DNA from 3 places in the Paenibacillus graminis genome. Region 3 is predicted to be linked to each of the others. Evidence: a T-box and tRNA genes for the amino acid it is inferred to sense, from the RefSeq annotation. Region 3 holds a T-box; the other regions hold tRNA genes.

Region 1 (5,565 bases), 620 kb from region 3:
GAACAGCCTAAACCAGGGGGCTTGCCCCTTGGGGTTGTGGGACGTCTCACATGGAGTTACAAAGGAATAGGGTAGGCGAAGAGGTCTGGAAAGGCCCGCGATAGAGGTAAGAGCCCTGTAACCTAAACCCTGTTCCCTCCGAGACGGATCCCGAGTAGTGCGGGGCACGTGAAACCCCGTATGAATCCGGCAGGACCATCTGCTAAGGCTAAATACTACCTGGCGACCGATAGTGAAACAGTACCGTGAGGGAAAGGTGAAAAGCACCCCGGAAGGGGAGTGAAATAGAACCTGAAACCGTGTGCTTACAAAAAGTCAGAGCCCGATCTATGGGTGATGGCGTGCCTTTTGTAGAATGAACCGGCGAGTTACGTTTAACATGCAAGGTTAAGGTGAGAAGCCGGAGCCGCAGCGAAAGCGAGTCTGAATAGGGCGACTAAGTATGTGGACGTAGACCCGAAACCGTGTGATCTACCCCTGTCCAGGGTGAAGGTGCGGTAACACGCACTGGAGGCCCGAACCCACGTATGTTGAAAAATGCGGGGATGAGGTGGGGGTAGCGGAGAAATTCCAATCGAACTCGGAGATAGCTGGTTCTCCCCGAAATAGCTTTAGGGCTAGCCTCGGTGAATGGAGTCGTGGAGGTAGAGCACTGATTGGGTGCGGGGCCCGCAAGGGTTACCAAGCTCAGTCAAACTCCGAATGCCATGGACTTCTTGCCGGGAGTCAGACAGTGAGTGCTAAGATCCATTGTCAAAAGGGAAACAGCCCAGACCATCAGCTAAGGTCCCCAAGTGTGTGTTAAGTGGGAAAGGATGTGGAGTTGCACAGACAACCAGGATGTTGGCTTAGAAGCAGCCACCATTGAAAGAGTGCGTAATAGCTCACTGGTCGAGTGACTCTGCGCCGAAAATGTAACGGGGCTAAACACACCACCGAAGCTATGGCTAGATACGTATGTATCTGGGGTAGGGGAGCGTTGTATGTAGATTGAAGGTGTACCGTAAGGAGCGCTGGACCGCATACAAGTGAGAATGCCGGTATGAGTAACGAAAAGATCAGTGAGAATCTGATCCGCCGAAAGCCCAAGGTTTCCTGAGGAAGGCTCGTCCGCTCAGGGTAAGTCGGGACCTAAGGCGAGGCCGACAGGCGTAGTCGAAGGACAACAGTTTGAAATTACTGTACCACCGTAATCCGCTATGAGCGATGGGGTGACGCAGGAGGGTAGTGACGCGGACTGATGGATGTCCGTCTAAGCAGTGAGGCTGGTGTGCAGGCAAATCCGCACACCGTAAGGCTGGGCTGTGATGGGGAGCGAAAATTACAGTAGCGAAGGTCATGATCTCACACTGCCAAGAAAAGCCTCTAGCCAGGAGAAGGTGCCCGTACCGCAAACCGACACAGGTAGGCGAGAAGAGAATTCTAAGGCGCGCGGAAGAACTCTCGTTAAGGAACTCGGCAAAATGACCCCGTAACTTCGGGAGAAGGGGTGCCTCGGTAGGGTGAATAGCCCGAGGGGGCCGCAGTGAAAAGGCCCAAGCGACTGTTTAGCAAAAACACAGGTCTGTGCGAAGCCGCAAGGCGAAGTATACGGGCTGACGCCTGCCCGGTGCTGGAAGGTTAAGGGGAGCGGTTAGGGGCAACCCGAAGCTGTGAACCGAAGCCCCAGTAAACGGCGGCCGTAACTATAACGGTCCTAAGGTAGCGAAATTCCTTGTCAGGTAAATTCTGACCCGCACGAATGGCGTAACGACTTGGGCGCTGTCTCAACGAGAGATCCGGTGAAATTTTAATACCTGTGAAGATGCAGGTTACCCGCGACAAGACGGAAAGACCCCATGGAGCTTTACTGCAGCTTGATATTGAATTTGGGTACGATCTGTACAGGATAGGTGGGAGCCGTAGAAGCCGGAGCGCAAGCTTCGGTGGAGGCGCCGTTGGGATACCACCCTGATCGTATCTAGGTTCTAACCTGGTACCCTAAACGGGTACGGGGACCGTGTCAGGCGGGCAGTTTGACTGGGGCGGTCGCCTCCTAAAGAGTAACGGAGGCGTTCAAAGGTTCCCTCAGAATGGTTGGAAATCATTCGAAGAGTGCAAAGGCAGAAGGGAGCTTGACTGCGAGACCTACAAGTCGAGCAGGGACGAAAGTCGGACTTAGTGATCCGGTGGTACCGCATGGAAGGGCCATCGCTCAACGGATAAAAGCTACCCTGGGGATAACAGGCTTATCTCCCCCAAGAGTCCACATCGACGGGGAGGTTTGGCACCTCGATGTCGGCTCATCGCATCCTGGGGCTGAAGTAGGTCCCAAGGGTTGGGCTGTTCGCCCATTAAAGCGGTACGCGAGCTGGGTTCAGAACGTCGTGAGACAGTTCGGTCCCTATCTGTCGTGGGCGCAGGAAATTTGAGAGGAGCTGTCCTTAGTACGAGAGGACCGGGATGGACGTACCGCTGGTGCACCAGTTGTTCCGCCAGGAGCATGGCTGGGTAGCTACGTACGGACGGGATAAGCGCTGAAAGCATCTAAGCGTGAAGCCCCCCTCAAGATGAGATTTCCCAATTAGTAAGACCCCTTGAAGACGACGAGGTAGATAGGTTGGAGGTGGAAGTGCAGCAATGCATGGAGCTGACCAATACTAATCGGTCGAGGGCTTATCCAAAAAGTAAAACGCAGATTCGTTTCGGATTCAGTTTTCAGGAATCAAATTGTAAGTCGTGCGGTCCAAGTGGCCACATGATGAAGATTTGCTTTCAGCATTTGGCGATGCTGAGACCTGAATTACGCATTTGTACCGCAAGTGCCCGTTTGGTGGCGATAGCGGAGGGGTTCCACGCGTACCCATCCCGAACACGACCGTTAAGCCCTCCAGCGCCGATGGTACTTGGACCGAAGGGTCCTGGGAGAGTAGGACGCCGCCAAGCATATATTCCCTGATAGCTCAGTTGGTAGAGCACTCGACTGTTAATCGAGTTGTCACAGGTTCGAGTCCTGTTCGGGGAGCCATGCTCTCATAGCTCAGTAGGTAGAGTGCTTCCATGGTAAGGAAGAGGTCACCGGTTCGAATCCGGTTGAGAGCTCCACAAGTTTTTGAGGCCCGTTGGTCAAGGGGTTAAGACACCTCCCTTTCACGGAGGTAACATGGGTTCGAATCCCATACGGGTCACCAATTTACATCTTCGAATTCTGGGATGAGAATCCATTAGGTTCGTTGAAGCATCGGCTTCGTAAGGAATACATCGCAATCTCGTAACGGAGTGAAGAGTATCCCATACGGGTCACCCAATATTTTGATCAATTATTTTCCCTTGAGGACAACCATACATATGGAGGCTTAGCTCAGCTGGGAGAGCATCTGCCTTACAAGCAGAGGGTCGGGGGTTCGAACCCCTCAGCCTCCACCATAATCGTTCTCATATTGAAAGTGATTGTGGGCACACTATAGGTATCCATCATAGGGGATTAGCCAAGCGGTAAGGCAACGGACTCTGACTCCGTCATCATAGGTTCGAATCCTATATCCCCTGCCAAATGGGAGCCATTAGCTCAGTTGGTAGAGCACCTGACTTTTAATCAGGGTGTCGAAGGTTCGAGTCCTTCATGGCTCACTTTTATTAGTATCATGCGCGTGTGGCGGAATGGCAGACGCACCAGACTTAGGATCTGGCGTCTTACGACGTGGGGGTTCAAGTCCCTTCACGCGCATTACTTTATTTGCGGACGTGGCTCAGCGGTAGAGCATCGCCTTGCCAAGGCGAGGGTCGCGGGTTCGATTCCCGTCGTCCGCTCCATAGGTTTAATTTTTGCGCCCTTAGCTCAGCTGGATAGAGCGTTTGACTACGAATCAAAAGGTCGGGAGTTCGAATCTCTCAGGGCGCGCCATTTTACTTCTTGAATCTTCAAAGTGTCCTCCAGATTCGAACGAGTTCGTTGGAGCATAAGCTTCGATAGGATTACTTCGCAATCGGATGCGTAAGCAGCCGTATCTCTCAGGGCGCCATTTTATTTCTTGAATATTTAACGGGATGTAGCTCAGCTTGGTAGAGCACCTGGTTTGGGACCAGGGGGTCGCATGTTCAAATCGTGTCATCCCGATTTTACACCTGTGCGGGTGTAGTTCAATGGTAGAACTTCAGCCTTCCAAGCTGATAGCGTGGGTTCGATTCCCATCACCCGCTCCATAATTTTATAAGTTACGGGATGTAGCTCAGCTTGGTAGAGCACCTGGTTTGGGACCAGGGGGTCGCATGTTCAAATCGTGTCATCCCGATCGTTCAGCTTGTGAGCTGGCAATGAACTCTTACTTTTGTAAGAGTTTTTTTGTATTTAAGAAATTTTATTTGTTTTTGAATTCAAACGAATAGCATGAAGAAGTTTATGGCATGAATTACTATATTCTGGCGCTAAAGAGAACATATGTTCCTTACTCGTCCAAAAAAAAGATGACTTCCGGTGGAATGCCAATCCGCAGGTAATAGCTCAATAAAGGCTCCTCTTGTTCGGGTGAACTCCCGGACGATAAGAGCTTGACGGCAAATAAATTAGCTTGGCGTTCCAGCTTTCCAGGCGAAAAATAAGAATTCTCCTCCAGAAAAAAACGGTTGATTCCTTTATGCAGGCGGTCATGGCCGAGCTCATGCGCACAAACAAAACGCTGCCACTCCAAAGGAAGCTCATTATGAATTACGATAAATCTTCGTCTAAGCTTCCGGTAATACAAACCCTTCGTACTCTGTCCAAGGTTCATGAACCGAATATGTATGCCTAGTGCTTCGGAGAGCTCGAAGGGGCTGTTCGTTTTATATTTTTTGATCAACTTATTGATGATCTCATCCATATTCTTCACCCACGCATATTAATGTATGTGATGTTATTCAACTCTTGCCGCTGCTTGAATCGTGCTTGGGTATCGTTCTTTTATTCATCTTCTTGGCATCCCAGAAGAGACCGGTCAACACATCTTTAATCCGCTGTTTGTCTTCTTTATTCAAAGGAATCCCGTCAAACATAAGCTCCCCGTCATCCTCCAGCATTTTGCGGAAATCCCGCTTATCCTTATTTGTGGCCCATTCAGGAACCTTATCTTCAGCACCGCTCAGCATATCCCCGGCTAAATAGCCTGCATGTTCCATAAGCTCTTCATAGGGTATCTCAGCAGCCTCAGCGATCTTGCGCAAGGTAGCTGGTTTCGGCACCCCTCTCAGTCCGTTTTCGATCCGGGAGATCTGCGCACCGCTTATGCCTGCAAGAGAGGCCAGCTGATTGATTGTCAGCCCTTTGTGTTCCCGAAGCTGTTTCAGGTAATTGCCGAATTCTTCTGCCATCGTTGATCACTCCTTATCACCTATTGCTCTATTAATAATAATATAAGCCATTATTGTCAATAGGTAAACATGAAGTGAACAATAATGCCAAAAGGTAATACCCGTCGTGTAACTAAGAGAAATCGTGATAATAGGTATTTTCTCCTTACAAACGGCCTTATATGGGATTTTACGGAATTGGTAATAAGGTGGTATATTATTGGAAAAGGCGAACAATATACGAACAAGAAGAATTTTACC
Region 2 (5,565 bases), 2.5 Mb from region 3:
CCGACAGGCGTAGTCGAAGGACAACAGTTTGAAATTACTGTACCACCGTAATCCGCTATGAGCGATGGGGTGACGCAGGAGGGTAGTGACGCGGACTGATGGATGTCCGTCTAAGCAGTGAGGCTGGTGTGCAGGCAAATCCGCACATCATAAGGCTGGGCTGTGATGGGGAGCGAAAATTACAGTAGCGAAGGTCATGATCTCACACTGCCAAGAAAAGCCTCTAGCCAGGAGAAGGTGCCCGTACCGCAAACCGACACAGGTAGGCGAGAAGAGAATTCTAAGGCGCGCGGAAGAACTCTCGTTAAGGAACTCGGCAAAATGACCCCGTAACTTCGGGAGAAGGGGTGCCTCGGTAGGGTGAATAGCCCGAGGGGGCCGCAGTGAAAAGGCCCAAGCGACTGTTTAGCAAAAACACAGGTCTGTGCGAAGCCGCAAGGCGAAGTATACGGGCTGACGCCTGCCCGGTGCTGGAAGGTTAAGGGGAGCGGTTAGGGGCAACCCGAAGCTGTGAACCGAAGCCCCAGTAAACGGCGGCCGTAACTATAACGGTCCTAAGGTAGCGAAATTCCTTGTCAGGTAAATTCTGACCCGCACGAATGGCGTAACGACTTGGGCGCTGTCTCAACGAGAGATCCGGTGAAATTTTAATACCTGTGAAGATGCAGGTTACCCGCGACAAGACGGAAAGACCCCATGGAGCTTTACTGCAGCTTGATATTGAATTTGGGTACGATCTGTACAGGATAGGTGGGAGCCGTAGAAACCGGAGCGCAAGCTTCGGTGGAGGCGCCGTTGGGATACCACCCTGATCGTATCTAGGTTCTAACCTGGTACCCTAAACGGGTACGGGGACCGTGTCAGGCGGGCAGTTTGACTGGGGCGGTCGCCTCCTAAAGAGTAACGGAGGCGTTCAAAGGTTCCCTCAGAATGGTTGGAAATCATTCGAAGAGTGCAAAGGCAGAAGGGAGCTTGACTGCGAGACCTACAAGTCGAGCAGGGACGAAAGTCGGACTTAGTGATCCGGTGGTACCGCATGGAAGGGCCATCGCTCAACGGATAAAAGCTACCCTGGGGATAACAGGCTTATCTCCCCCAAGAGTCCACATCGACGGGGAGGTTTGGCACCTCGATGTCGGCTCATCGCATCCTGGGGCTGAAGTAGGTCCCAAGGGTTGGGCTGTTCGCCCATTAAAGCGGTACGCGAGCTGGGTTCAGAACGTCGTGAGACAGTTCGGTCCCTATCTGTCGTGGGCGCAGGAAATTTGAGAGGAGCTGTCCTTAGTACGAGAGGACCGGGATGGACGTACCGCTGGTGCACCAGTTGTTCCGCCAGGAGCATGGCTGGGTAGCTACGTACGGACGGGATAAGCGCTGAAAGCATCTAAGCGTGAAGCCCCCCTCAAGATGAGATTTCCCAATTAGTAAGACCCCTTGAAGACGACGAGGTAGATAGGTTGGAGGTGGAAGTGCAGCAATGCATGGAGCTGACCAATACTAATCGGTCGAGGGCTTATCCAAAAAAGTAAAACGCAGATTCGTTTCGGATTCAGTTTTCAGGAATCAAATTGTAAGTCATGCGGTCCAAGTGGCCACATGATGAAGATTTGCTTTCAGCATTTGGCGATGCTGAGACCTGAATTACGCATTTGTACCGCAAGTGCCCGTTTGGTGGCGATAGCGGAGGGGTTCCACGCGTACCCATCCCGAACACGACCGTTAAGCCCTCCAGCGCCGATGGTACTTGGACCGAAGGGTCCTGGGAGAGTAGGACGCCGCCAAGCGGACAACCACGCTCTGTGGTATTTTTTTTGCCCATAATAACTACATAAGATAGAAGGGCCTTTAGCTCAGCTGGTTAGAGCGCACCCCTGATAAGGGTGAGGTCGGTGGTTCGAGTCCACTAAGGCCCATCATTTTCCCTGATAGCTCAGTTGGTAGAGCACTCGACTGTTAATCGAGTTGTCACAGGTTCGAGTCCTGTTCGGGGAGCCATCTGGAGAGGTGTCCGAGTTTGGCCGAAGGAGCACGATTGGAAATCGTGTAGGCGCCACAAGCGTCTCGAGGGTTCGAATCCCTCTCTCTCCGTAGCAACACTTCCCTGAATAGGGATTAGAACCCTCAATGGTTCGTTGAAGCATAAGCTTCGTTAGGGCTGCATCGCAATCTCGAATGAAGTGAGAGTATCCCTCTCTCTCCGTAGCAACACTTCCCTGAATAGGGATGAGAACCCTCAGCGGTTCGTTGAAGCATAAGCTTCGTTAGGATTACATCGCAATCTCGAATGAAGTGAGAGTATCCCTCTCTCCGTAGCAAGTTTTAAATGAATCATGGCCCGTTGGTCAAGGGGTTAAGACACCTCCCTTTCACGGAGGTAACATGGGTTCGAATCCCATACGGGTCATATTATGGAGGCTTAGCTCAGCTGGGAGAGCATCTGCCTTACAAGCAGAGGGTCGGGGGTTCGAACCCCTCAGCCTCCACCATTGTACTTTTCAAACGAATACAACTTTTACTGACGCGGGGTGGAGCAGCCCGGTAGCTCGTCGGGCTCATAACCCGAAGGCCGCAGGTTCAAATCCTGCCCCCGCAATTTATCCCCAAAAAGTGAAGATATGCTATGTAGCGTATTCCGAGTACTTTCCGGGGGCCCCTTAGTACTTAATTTGGAACCGTGGTGTAGTTGGCCTAACATGCCTGCCTGTCACGCAGGAGATCGCGGGTTCGAATCCCGTCGGTTCCGCCATCAAAATTTGCTTCAGGGATGAGAATCCATCATAGGGTTCGTTGGAGCATAGACTTCGTAAGGATTACATCGCAATCTCGTAACGAAGTGAAGAGTATCCCGTCGGTTCCGCCATTACTATGGCAACAAGGCATCTGGTATTGAGAACCCTATATCTCGAAGTATAGAGCATCCACCCGATTCCGTAGTTATGCTAATTATTCATATTGGGGATTAGCCAAGCGGTAAGGCAACGGACTTTGACTCCGTCATTCATAGGTTCGATTCCTATATCCCCAGCCATGTATGAGAGCCATTAGCTCAGTTGGTAGAGCACCTGACTTTTAATCAGGGTGTCGAAGGTTCGAGTCCTTCATGGCTCACCATTTTCTTCTAAAGTGTGCGCGTGTGGCGGAATGGCAGACGCACCAGACTTAGGATCTGGCGTTTCACGACGTGGGGGTTCAAGTCCCTTCACGCGCACCATGTTTTTGCGGACGTGGCTCAGCGGTAGAGCATCGCCTTGCCAAGGCGAGGGTCGCGGGTTCGATTCCCGTCGTCCGCTCCATATAGATTTTGCGCCCTTAGCTCAGCTGGATAGAGCGTTTGACTACGAATCAAAAGGCCGGGAGTTCGAATCTCTCAGGGCGCGCCATTTTTACTTCTTGCATCTTCAAAGTGTCCTCCAGATTCGAACGGGTTCGTTGGAGCATAAGCTTCGATAGGATTACTTCGCAATCGGACGCGTAAGCGGCCGTATCTCTCAGGGCGCCATTATTACGGGATGTAGCTCAGCTTGGTAGAGCACCTGGTTTGGGACCAGGGGGTCGCATGTTCAAATCGTGTCATCCCGATTTTACACCTGTGCGGGTGTAGTTCAATGGTAGAACTTCAGCCTTCCAAGCTGATAGCGTGGGTTCGATTCCCATCACCCGCTTAAATAGTAATGAGAAGAATCCTTGCAATGGGCAGGGGTTCTTTTTTGTTGTTTAGGAAACTGTGGATTCTTCTATCTTCCACTTTAGGTTATTGCCATTCAAGCGTGCTTTCAGCTTAAATATTTTCTGCTTATAGATGATTGTGCATATGACTTTTTTTCCTTCATTTTATTGATGGTTTTCACTGTATTGTATTTTTGCTGGCGGTCAGGGAGTGGGGGAACTGATATTATTAGGATGGCGAGCACAACGACCATGAATATCAGGAAATTAAGGAGCTTACAGTAATGACTGACAAAGTAATTCGAATCTTCAAAATTATTAACGCCATCCAATCCAATCCCGGAATTACCGCCTCGGCTCTGGCAATCAGATGTGAAGTGAACATTAGGACTGTCTACAGGGATTTGGAGATCATTAGCCATTTTGCACCTGTAACGAACGAGGGGAGGGGGACTGGCTATAAGTTTCTGGGAAAGTTTTTTCTCTATCCGCTGGATTTCTCCGAACAGGAAGCATTGGCCTTCTCTCTTTTACCCTCATTTCTGAACCAGGACAAAATCCCCCCAGGGTTTCATACTGCTTATGATAAGGTCATGGGCACCCATCTGAAGGAAAAATCCAAGCAGAACGGAATACTTGAAAATATTGCCGATATTATTCAAATGGGCAAACCTGCATACCGCAAAAAAAGCCGGAATTTCCTACAGCCGATTATTGGTGCCATTCTGGAGCAGCGGAGCATCCGGGCCGTCTATCATTCCCAATCCCGCAATGCGCTCACACAGCGCGAGATTGATCCGTATTATCTGATTCCGCGGGACCAGCGTTTTTATCTGATTGGGTACTGTCACCTGAAGCAGGCGATCCGCACCTTTCGCATCAGCCGTTTTCAGGAGGTGGAGGTGACTGACCGGAGCTTTGATAAAGGCGATTTTAATATAAAAAAATATCTGAAAAACACCTGGTCCATTGACCGTGGCAGCAAAAACATCAAGTTCAGGGTGCGGTTTCATCCCGAAATCGCCCGTTACATTAAAGAAGAAGAGCTATTTGTTCATCCCTGGATGAGCGATGAGAATGATGGCAGCCTGCTGTTTGAAGTGACTGTCAATAATGAAAAGGAATTCACCAAGTGGATCCTGCAATATGGGCCGAACGCGGAGATTCTCGAACCGGCCTCGGCCAGAGAAGGGCTGAAGGTGCAGTTGGAGCAGTGGATGGGGCTTTATCAAAAGTGAGCAGATCCGGTTACCGCATCTTGGACAGGTATTCATCTTGAATATGAACTTGCCGGAAAGCTAATTAATAGCGTAGAGAGCCTGTATTCGATACATAAATAACCCCTGGTCATACGACCGGGGGTTATTCGTGAATAGGTATAGAAGAGTTACTCGCCCTGCTGTGGTACAGCCAGACCCAGACCGGCGGCTATACGCTGGCCGAATTCAGGATCTGCTTTGTAGAAATGGCTGATCTGCCGGAGCTTGATCTCATCCTTCTCAACAGGTGTCATTGCACCAACGATATTGCGGACAAGGCGTGCACGTTCTTCTTCACTCAGCAGCCGGTAGAGATCGCCGGGCTGGGTGTAGTGATCGTCATGATTATAGGACACGCTGTCGGCTTTCCCTGAGACGTCATAAGGTGCCGGCTTGTGCGCCGGGGACTCTGTCGCTCCGCCGAAGCTGTTCGGCTCGTAGTAGACGGAACCGCCGCCGTTGTTCCCGTGAATCATAGCACCATCGCGCTGGTTATTGTTAACCTCAGCAACAGGCCGGTTGATAGGCAGCTGGTTGTGATTGGCGCCTACGCGGTAACGGTGGGCATCCCCATAGGCGAAGAGGCGGCCCTGCAGCATTTTATCGGGTGAAGCTTCTATTCCCGGCACAAAGGAACCAG
Region 3 (5,565 bases):
GCAGGGGAGTCGTGTTAGTCGCACGACACTTTATGCATTGTACGGCTTTTCTGACTCAAATATACCACATTTTATTTAATAAAGTAAAAATAAAAGTATTTATGCAAGCATTAATAGTTCTACACGCAAGAGCAGATTGTGCCTCTGCTTCCGTATCGCTTTACAAGTAATAAGAACAAGCTACATCCGCTCCGGCTTCGGCAGCCCGAGCACTTCCAAGACTTCACCGAGGGTGATCTGGAAACGCGAGGTGAGCCAGAGGCGGAAACGGATAGAACTCCCTTCTCCCTTGAGAATCGGACAGGCGGAATAAAAGTTATTGAACAACGAAGCCAGGGCATGAGCGTAGCTGCAAATTAGATTTGGTGTCAGCTCCCGGCTCGCCGTGTAAAGGGTATCCTCCCAGGTGCTCAGCTGTCTCATTAGAGCCAGCTCGGCGGTGTCCAGCTGTGCCGGGAACCGGGGGACTGCTGTTAGCCCGACAGGGGCCTCCGCTTTGCTGAGCACACGGCCTGCACGCGCGTAGGTATACATCAGATAGACCCCGGTATTTCCGGAAATCTCTGTGGCCTGCTTGAAGTCGAACACGATCTCCGTGCCCAGATTGAAGCGCAGCAGGTAGTAACGGATTGCGGCGGCGGCGATGAGCCGGCTGGAGAGGCCGGTTTTGTCGGAGCGGGTGGCTTCGATGCTGCCTTCCATAAGCTGGACGAGATCCGCCACCTTGACGCCGATCCCCTGACGGCCGGACATAGCGTAGGAGCTTTTGCCATCCGAGGTATCAATGCCAAGCCCGGCGGCAGAAGCCGGACTGAGTGAAACTACACCATAGCTGACATGATGCAGCTTCTCTGCCTGCGCAGTGAAACCAAGGACCTCCAATGCCTGCTTTACCATGGCCTGCGGATACTCCTGCCGGTAATCGATAACATTGACGACTTTGTCGGCCTTGCCGAAGGACAGCGGTTCTCCGGTTAACCCGGTGGTCCACAGGCCTGCGTTGAATTCGCTGTAGTTGAAATCCTTGTCCAGCAACCCGAATTTCCAGAGATGGTAGGCGATATCCTTGGCAGTGTAGGTCAAAATCCCGTTCGAACGCACCAGCACCTTGTCCTTCTGATGATCCTCAGAGCCGCTCTCCATCCCTTCCGCCGCCGGTTGTTTTAGAATCCAGCATCCTGCCAGCTTGCCCTCTGTCTCCTGGACAAACATGTCCGTCTCTTGAAGCAGAGCGGAGGCAGAGGACCAGAACCCCTCTTTTACAATATTGCTCTCCCAGACCAGCAGATCGTACTCTATGCCGAAGCTTTTCATTTCCGCGACATGCTCTCTAACGATCCGTTCAGCAGCCAGTTGACCGAGCCAGGCCGTATTGCCGCACCCCTCCTCCAGCTCATGGAGAATTTCTGTCCGCTGATGGATCATCTCAGGCTGCTTCGCATATTCCCTGTTAACCGCGGCATAAATATCCCAGCAGTAATCCCCGAAACGGACATGCTCCCCAGCCAGCGGTACACGAAGCAGGCCGACCACCGTATCCGCCAGCTGATTGCCGAGATCATCCACATAATTGTGGACTTCAACGTTGTACCCTGTTTTCCGCAAAATCCGCACAAGCGCATCCCCGATGCAGGAGTTTCTCAGATGTCCGATGTGAAGCGATTTGTTAGGGTTCACACTTGTATGCTCGATGATGACTTTTTCCCCGCTGCCTGGAGGCGGTACAAAGGTCTGACCAGCCCATTCCTGCCAATTGATATACAGATTGATGAACCCCGGCTTGGCAATTTCGATCCGCTGCACAATCCCGCCTACAGCTCCTATCCGCTGAAACTCTGCGGTGATCAGCCCGGCGAGGGCCATGGGGGCTTTGCGCAGTGTTTTGGCCAATTGCATCGCGATATTACTGGAGTAATCACCGAAATCGGCATTCGGAGGCTGCTCTAGTAAGACCGCTGCGGGTTCTGCACAGGCTCCGCCGAGGCTGTTGACTACATTATCTACACTTTGTTCCAGCTGGTTTCTGATCCATTGGCTAAACATGATAAACTCCTCCTTAAAAAATCCAGCACAGCACTAATCCAAGCGTCCCGGAAAACACAAAAAACCCCGTCTCTAAAAGAGACGAGGACATATGCGCTCGCGGTACCACTCTCGTTGCCGAACACAAGGTTCAGCCACCTCACAGGTTAACGGCCTTCAGCCGGGGCTTCCTACTGCCAGTTCAGAAGTCCATCTCCCGGGTGCGCTTCATGACTGGATCTGTACCGGCTTACACTTTCCCGGCTCGCTGTGACTAGGGTCCAAGGTCACTACTTTCCCGTTCATCGAATGTAGATTGATTTTTATCAGTATAGCGAATTTTGGGGAGAAAGCAATAGCGGATATGCTGGGAACGATTTTTTTGAAACATACATTTTCTAAATGAATGGGATTAAAGGAGCTTTGTCCACACGGCCGGTTCCCCACTTGAATATTAGTATGTTGAATAAACGATTAAATATTTTGGAAGGGAGAATTGGAGATATGAGTTTTTTATCTACAGGCCCGATAGAAAACAATTTGACAGGCGGTTTGAGGCCCACTCAGCAGCTTACGGTCAAAATTGATAACCGCAGCAATGACACGGCCTCTACGGTAATGATTCAGGGCTACTATCTCGATGGAACACGGACGCTATATGTCGATGAAACCCTGGATATGGCACCTAATCAAGTAGTCACGAGAACGTATTTTGCCAATCTGGATGCACTCGAGTTTACTTTTATAACTTCAGACCAAGGTAATGAACCAATCCAGATCTCAGTGTGGGGAAAAAACAACACAGGTCAGCTGGTCACAGCCCATCGGCTGGTTTCCGCTGAATTGTTGGGGCCAACAACTGGGGACATAGGTGTTACAGGCGTGACGGGGGCGACGGGAGTAACCGGGGCGACAGGAGTAACCGGGGCAACGGGAGTGACTGGAGCGACGGGAGTAACCGGCGTGCCGGGAGTAACCGGGGCGACAGGAGTAACCGGGGCAACGGGAGTGACTGGAGCGACGGGAGTAACCGGCGTGCCGGGAGTAACCGGGGCGACGGGGGTAACCGGGGCAACGGGAGTGACTGGAACGACGGGGGTAACCGGGGCGACGGGAGTAACCGGGGCGACAGGAGTAATCGGAGCAACGGGAGTGACTGGAGCGACGGGGGTAATCGGGGCGACGGGAGTAACCGGGTCGACGGGAGCGACAGGGGCGACGGGAGTGACTGGAACGACGGGGGTAACCGGGGCGACGGGAGTGACTGGAGCGACGGGAGTAACCGGAGCGACTGGGGTAACCGGCGTGACGGGAGTAACTGGGGTAACCGGGTCGACGGGAGTAACCGGCGTGACGGGAGTAACTGGGGTAACCGGGTCGACGGGAGTAACCGGCGTGACGGGAGTAACTGGGGTAACCGGGTCGACGGGAGTAACTGGAGCGACGGGAGTATCCGGGTCGACGGGAGTGACTGGAGCGACTGGGGTAACAGGAGCGACTGGGGTAACCGGGTCGACGGGAGTAACTGGGTCGACGGGAGTGACTGGAGTAACCGGAGTAACCGGAGCAACGGGAGAAAGTCCTGCAGGGTTGTCTGAGTATGCATACATTTATAATCTAGCGGCCCAGACGGTTCCTTTAGAGGCAGATGTCACTTATAGCCATAATGGATTAATTGTCGGTGCGATTACTCATACTCCCGGAAGCTCTATTATTACGATAGGTCTGGTTCAATGCGAGTGGTGTGGAGGTCAATCAATTTTCATTGTTCCAGAATGGTTCGCCAATTGCTGGAGCGATATATGGCTCAGGTGCGGGTACCCAGGCCAATCCGGGGATGGTAATTATCACTGCGGCGGCAGGAGATGTTATTACACTACGAAATCATTCAAGTGCTGCGGCAATCACCTTGCAGAACTTGGCAGGTGGAACGCAGACGAATGCCAATTCCTCCATCCTGATTCAAAAGATAAACTAGCTGATCCAATGATACCACTTGTCTCTTAGTATCTCTGTCCAGCGTTAAATCTGCATGGGGAACCATTAATCCGCGGTTGGTGCCCCAGTCAGATTTTTAATATCCGTTGAGCCGTAAATCAGCAGGGCAATCACGATTATGAGCAGAATTCCCCCGGCAAAATCCTCTCCGTCAAAGCTGTCCATCTGTCAACGCTCCCCCTTTTCATTTGTTCTCTCGGGCTTTTAGGAACTGTCGGCTTTTTTCTTCAGGGCGGTCATGATTTCGTTCAAGGTCAGGTCGCTGTTGTCGTCGAGAAAGCTGACCAGTTTATCCACGTTGCTGCTGGAACTAAGATCGCTCAAAGATTTATATTTACCAACCAGACTGATGAATAGGGAAGCATCTCTGTACATTTGGACAGAATCAACCCGCAGCTTGCCGGTTAACAACAGAGCGGCTACTGTATACTCCAGGCCTTTTGGGATCTGTGTATTAGAATTGGGTGTTTTTTTTCTTGCGCCGGTTTTCTTTCCTTTACCAGGAGGGGGCATGGAACTCCCTTCTTCCGTAAAACAATCTATGAATACACTTTATGCGCTCCTGCTGATATTGGTGATTGAAACCTGTCTTATGACCACACCATTAACGGTGCGCTCGAATATTAGTATAGTGTGCGGCCAAAGGGCCGCAAGCTAGAATCGGAGCTTGATAGATTGGAACTATCGGTGAAGAAAAGGAGGAATGGGACAAGATGGCTATATTATCAACGGGACCCATAGAAAACAATGCGGTGCTTGGGGTCAGACCCACACAACTGTTAACGGTAAAAGCGGTTTGCCGGAATACTGTGGATGCTGTTGCCGTGACTATACAGGGATATGTGCTTGGCACAACAAGAATGCTGTATGTGAATGAATTGATTAATATCGGACCGAATGAAGCAGTGACCAGGAACTATTTTGCTGATTTGGACGGCTTCGAATTTATCTTTACAACCGGTTCTGCAGACGCGGAAGCCGTAGGAATCTCTGTGTGGGGCAAACAATCATCGGGTCAACTGGTGGATGCGCATCGGGTGGTGGAGCAAGAGAACGTTAACCCGAATGCCTGACAATATGAAAAGCGGATTGCAGTGCTATAGATAAGTTGAACTTGAAAAATTCATAAAAAGGGCAGGAGTGCGGAGGGAAAGTTTGGATACTTACAGAGCGAATGCGCCGCCTGAGAGCTTTCCGCGGGAAAGCTGACTTCGTAAGGATATGCCCTGTCACCGGATGTCAACCGCTAAAGGCGGTTCCATTCAAGAAATTCTTACGACAACAGCGGCTGGAAGTCCAAACATTCCCCGCAGTGACGTCTATCCCCCACAACGTAAAACTAAGTTCAACTTATATAGGTTAAGAGAAGTTACGGGCCAATCCCGGAATAACACAACTACAAGTTCAACTATATATGGTGTTTTTTATTCAATCTGAAAAAAGAAGCTGGAGCGATGAGCTTTTTATCTACAGGGCCCATAGAAAACAATCTGGTTGGCGGCGTTAGACCAACGCAGACGGTCACAGTCAGAATTGATAACCGCA

The links. The T-box of region 3 lies ahead of PGRAT_RS24980 (arginine--tRNA ligase). A T-box ahead of a tRNA ligase gene usually reads a tRNA of that ligase, here a tRNA-Arg.
Region 1: it has a tRNA-Arg gene. The T-box ahead of PGRAT_RS24980 (arginine--tRNA ligase) is inferred to sense a tRNA for this amino acid. The anticodon was not compared.
Region 2: it has a tRNA-Arg gene. The T-box ahead of PGRAT_RS24980 (arginine--tRNA ligase) is inferred to sense a tRNA for this amino acid. The anticodon was not compared.

Annotation. Positions count from the first base shown of each region.
Region 1 covers NZ_CP009287.1:6,403,412-6,408,976, reverse strand. Annotated here, with positions in the region: rRNA gene PGRAT_RS27730 (23S ribosomal RNA) at 1-2,663, shown strand, start outside; rRNA gene rrf (5S ribosomal RNA) at 2,809-2,925, shown strand; tRNA gene PGRAT_RS27720 (tRNA-Asn) at 2,932-3,007, shown strand; tRNA gene PGRAT_RS27715 (tRNA-Thr) at 3,009-3,084, shown strand; tRNA gene PGRAT_RS27710 (tRNA-Glu) at 3,096-3,170, shown strand; tRNA gene PGRAT_RS27705 (tRNA-Val) at 3,330-3,405, shown strand; tRNA gene PGRAT_RS27700 (tRNA-Gln) at 3,458-3,531, shown strand; tRNA gene PGRAT_RS27695 (tRNA-Lys) at 3,537-3,609, shown strand; tRNA gene PGRAT_RS27690 (tRNA-Leu) at 3,626-3,706, shown strand; tRNA gene PGRAT_RS27685 (tRNA-Gly) at 3,718-3,792, shown strand; tRNA gene PGRAT_RS27680 (tRNA-Arg) at 3,807-3,883, shown strand; tRNA gene PGRAT_RS27675 (tRNA-Pro) at 4,023-4,096, shown strand; tRNA gene PGRAT_RS27670 (tRNA-Gly) at 4,109-4,182, shown strand; tRNA gene PGRAT_RS27665 (tRNA-Pro) at 4,198-4,271, shown strand; gene PGRAT_RS27660 (ImmA/IrrE family metallo-endopeptidase) at 4,425-4,838, opposite strand; gene PGRAT_RS27655 (helix-turn-helix domain-containing protein) at 4,876-5,325, opposite strand.
Region 2 covers NZ_CP009287.1:1,076,144-1,081,708, forward strand. Annotated here, with positions in the region: rRNA gene PGRAT_RS04550 (23S ribosomal RNA) at 1-1,521, shown strand, start outside; rRNA gene rrf (5S ribosomal RNA) at 1,668-1,784, shown strand; tRNA gene PGRAT_RS04560 (tRNA-Ile) at 1,840-1,913, shown strand; tRNA gene PGRAT_RS04565 (tRNA-Asn) at 1,920-1,995, shown strand; tRNA gene PGRAT_RS04570 (tRNA-Ser) at 1,999-2,088, shown strand; tRNA gene PGRAT_RS04575 (tRNA-Glu) at 2,333-2,404, shown strand; tRNA gene PGRAT_RS04580 (tRNA-Val) at 2,411-2,486, shown strand; tRNA gene PGRAT_RS04585 (tRNA-Met) at 2,520-2,593, shown strand; tRNA gene PGRAT_RS04590 (tRNA-Asp) at 2,669-2,746, shown strand; tRNA gene PGRAT_RS04595 (tRNA-Gln) at 2,954-3,028, shown strand; tRNA gene PGRAT_RS04600 (tRNA-Lys) at 3,036-3,111, shown strand; tRNA gene PGRAT_RS04605 (tRNA-Leu) at 3,128-3,211, shown strand; tRNA gene PGRAT_RS04610 (tRNA-Gly) at 3,219-3,293, shown strand; tRNA gene PGRAT_RS04615 (tRNA-Arg) at 3,304-3,380, shown strand; tRNA gene PGRAT_RS04620 (tRNA-Pro) at 3,506-3,579, shown strand; tRNA gene PGRAT_RS04625 (tRNA-Gly) at 3,592-3,662, shown strand; gene PGRAT_RS04630 (helix-turn-helix transcriptional regulator) at 3,951-4,904, shown strand; gene katA (catalase KatA) at 5,054-5,565, opposite strand, start outside.
Region 3 covers NZ_CP009287.1:5,779,201-5,784,765, reverse strand. Annotated here, with positions in the region: gene PGRAT_RS24980 (arginine--tRNA ligase) at 181-2,043, opposite strand; T-box leader at 2,118-2,337, opposite strand; gene PGRAT_RS32670 (collagen-like protein) at 2,527-4,029, shown strand; gene PGRAT_RS24970 (hypothetical protein) at 4,225-4,533, opposite strand; gene PGRAT_RS24965 (hypothetical protein) at 4,734-5,093, shown strand; gene PGRAT_RS34815 (hypothetical protein) at 5,475-5,565, shown strand, end outside.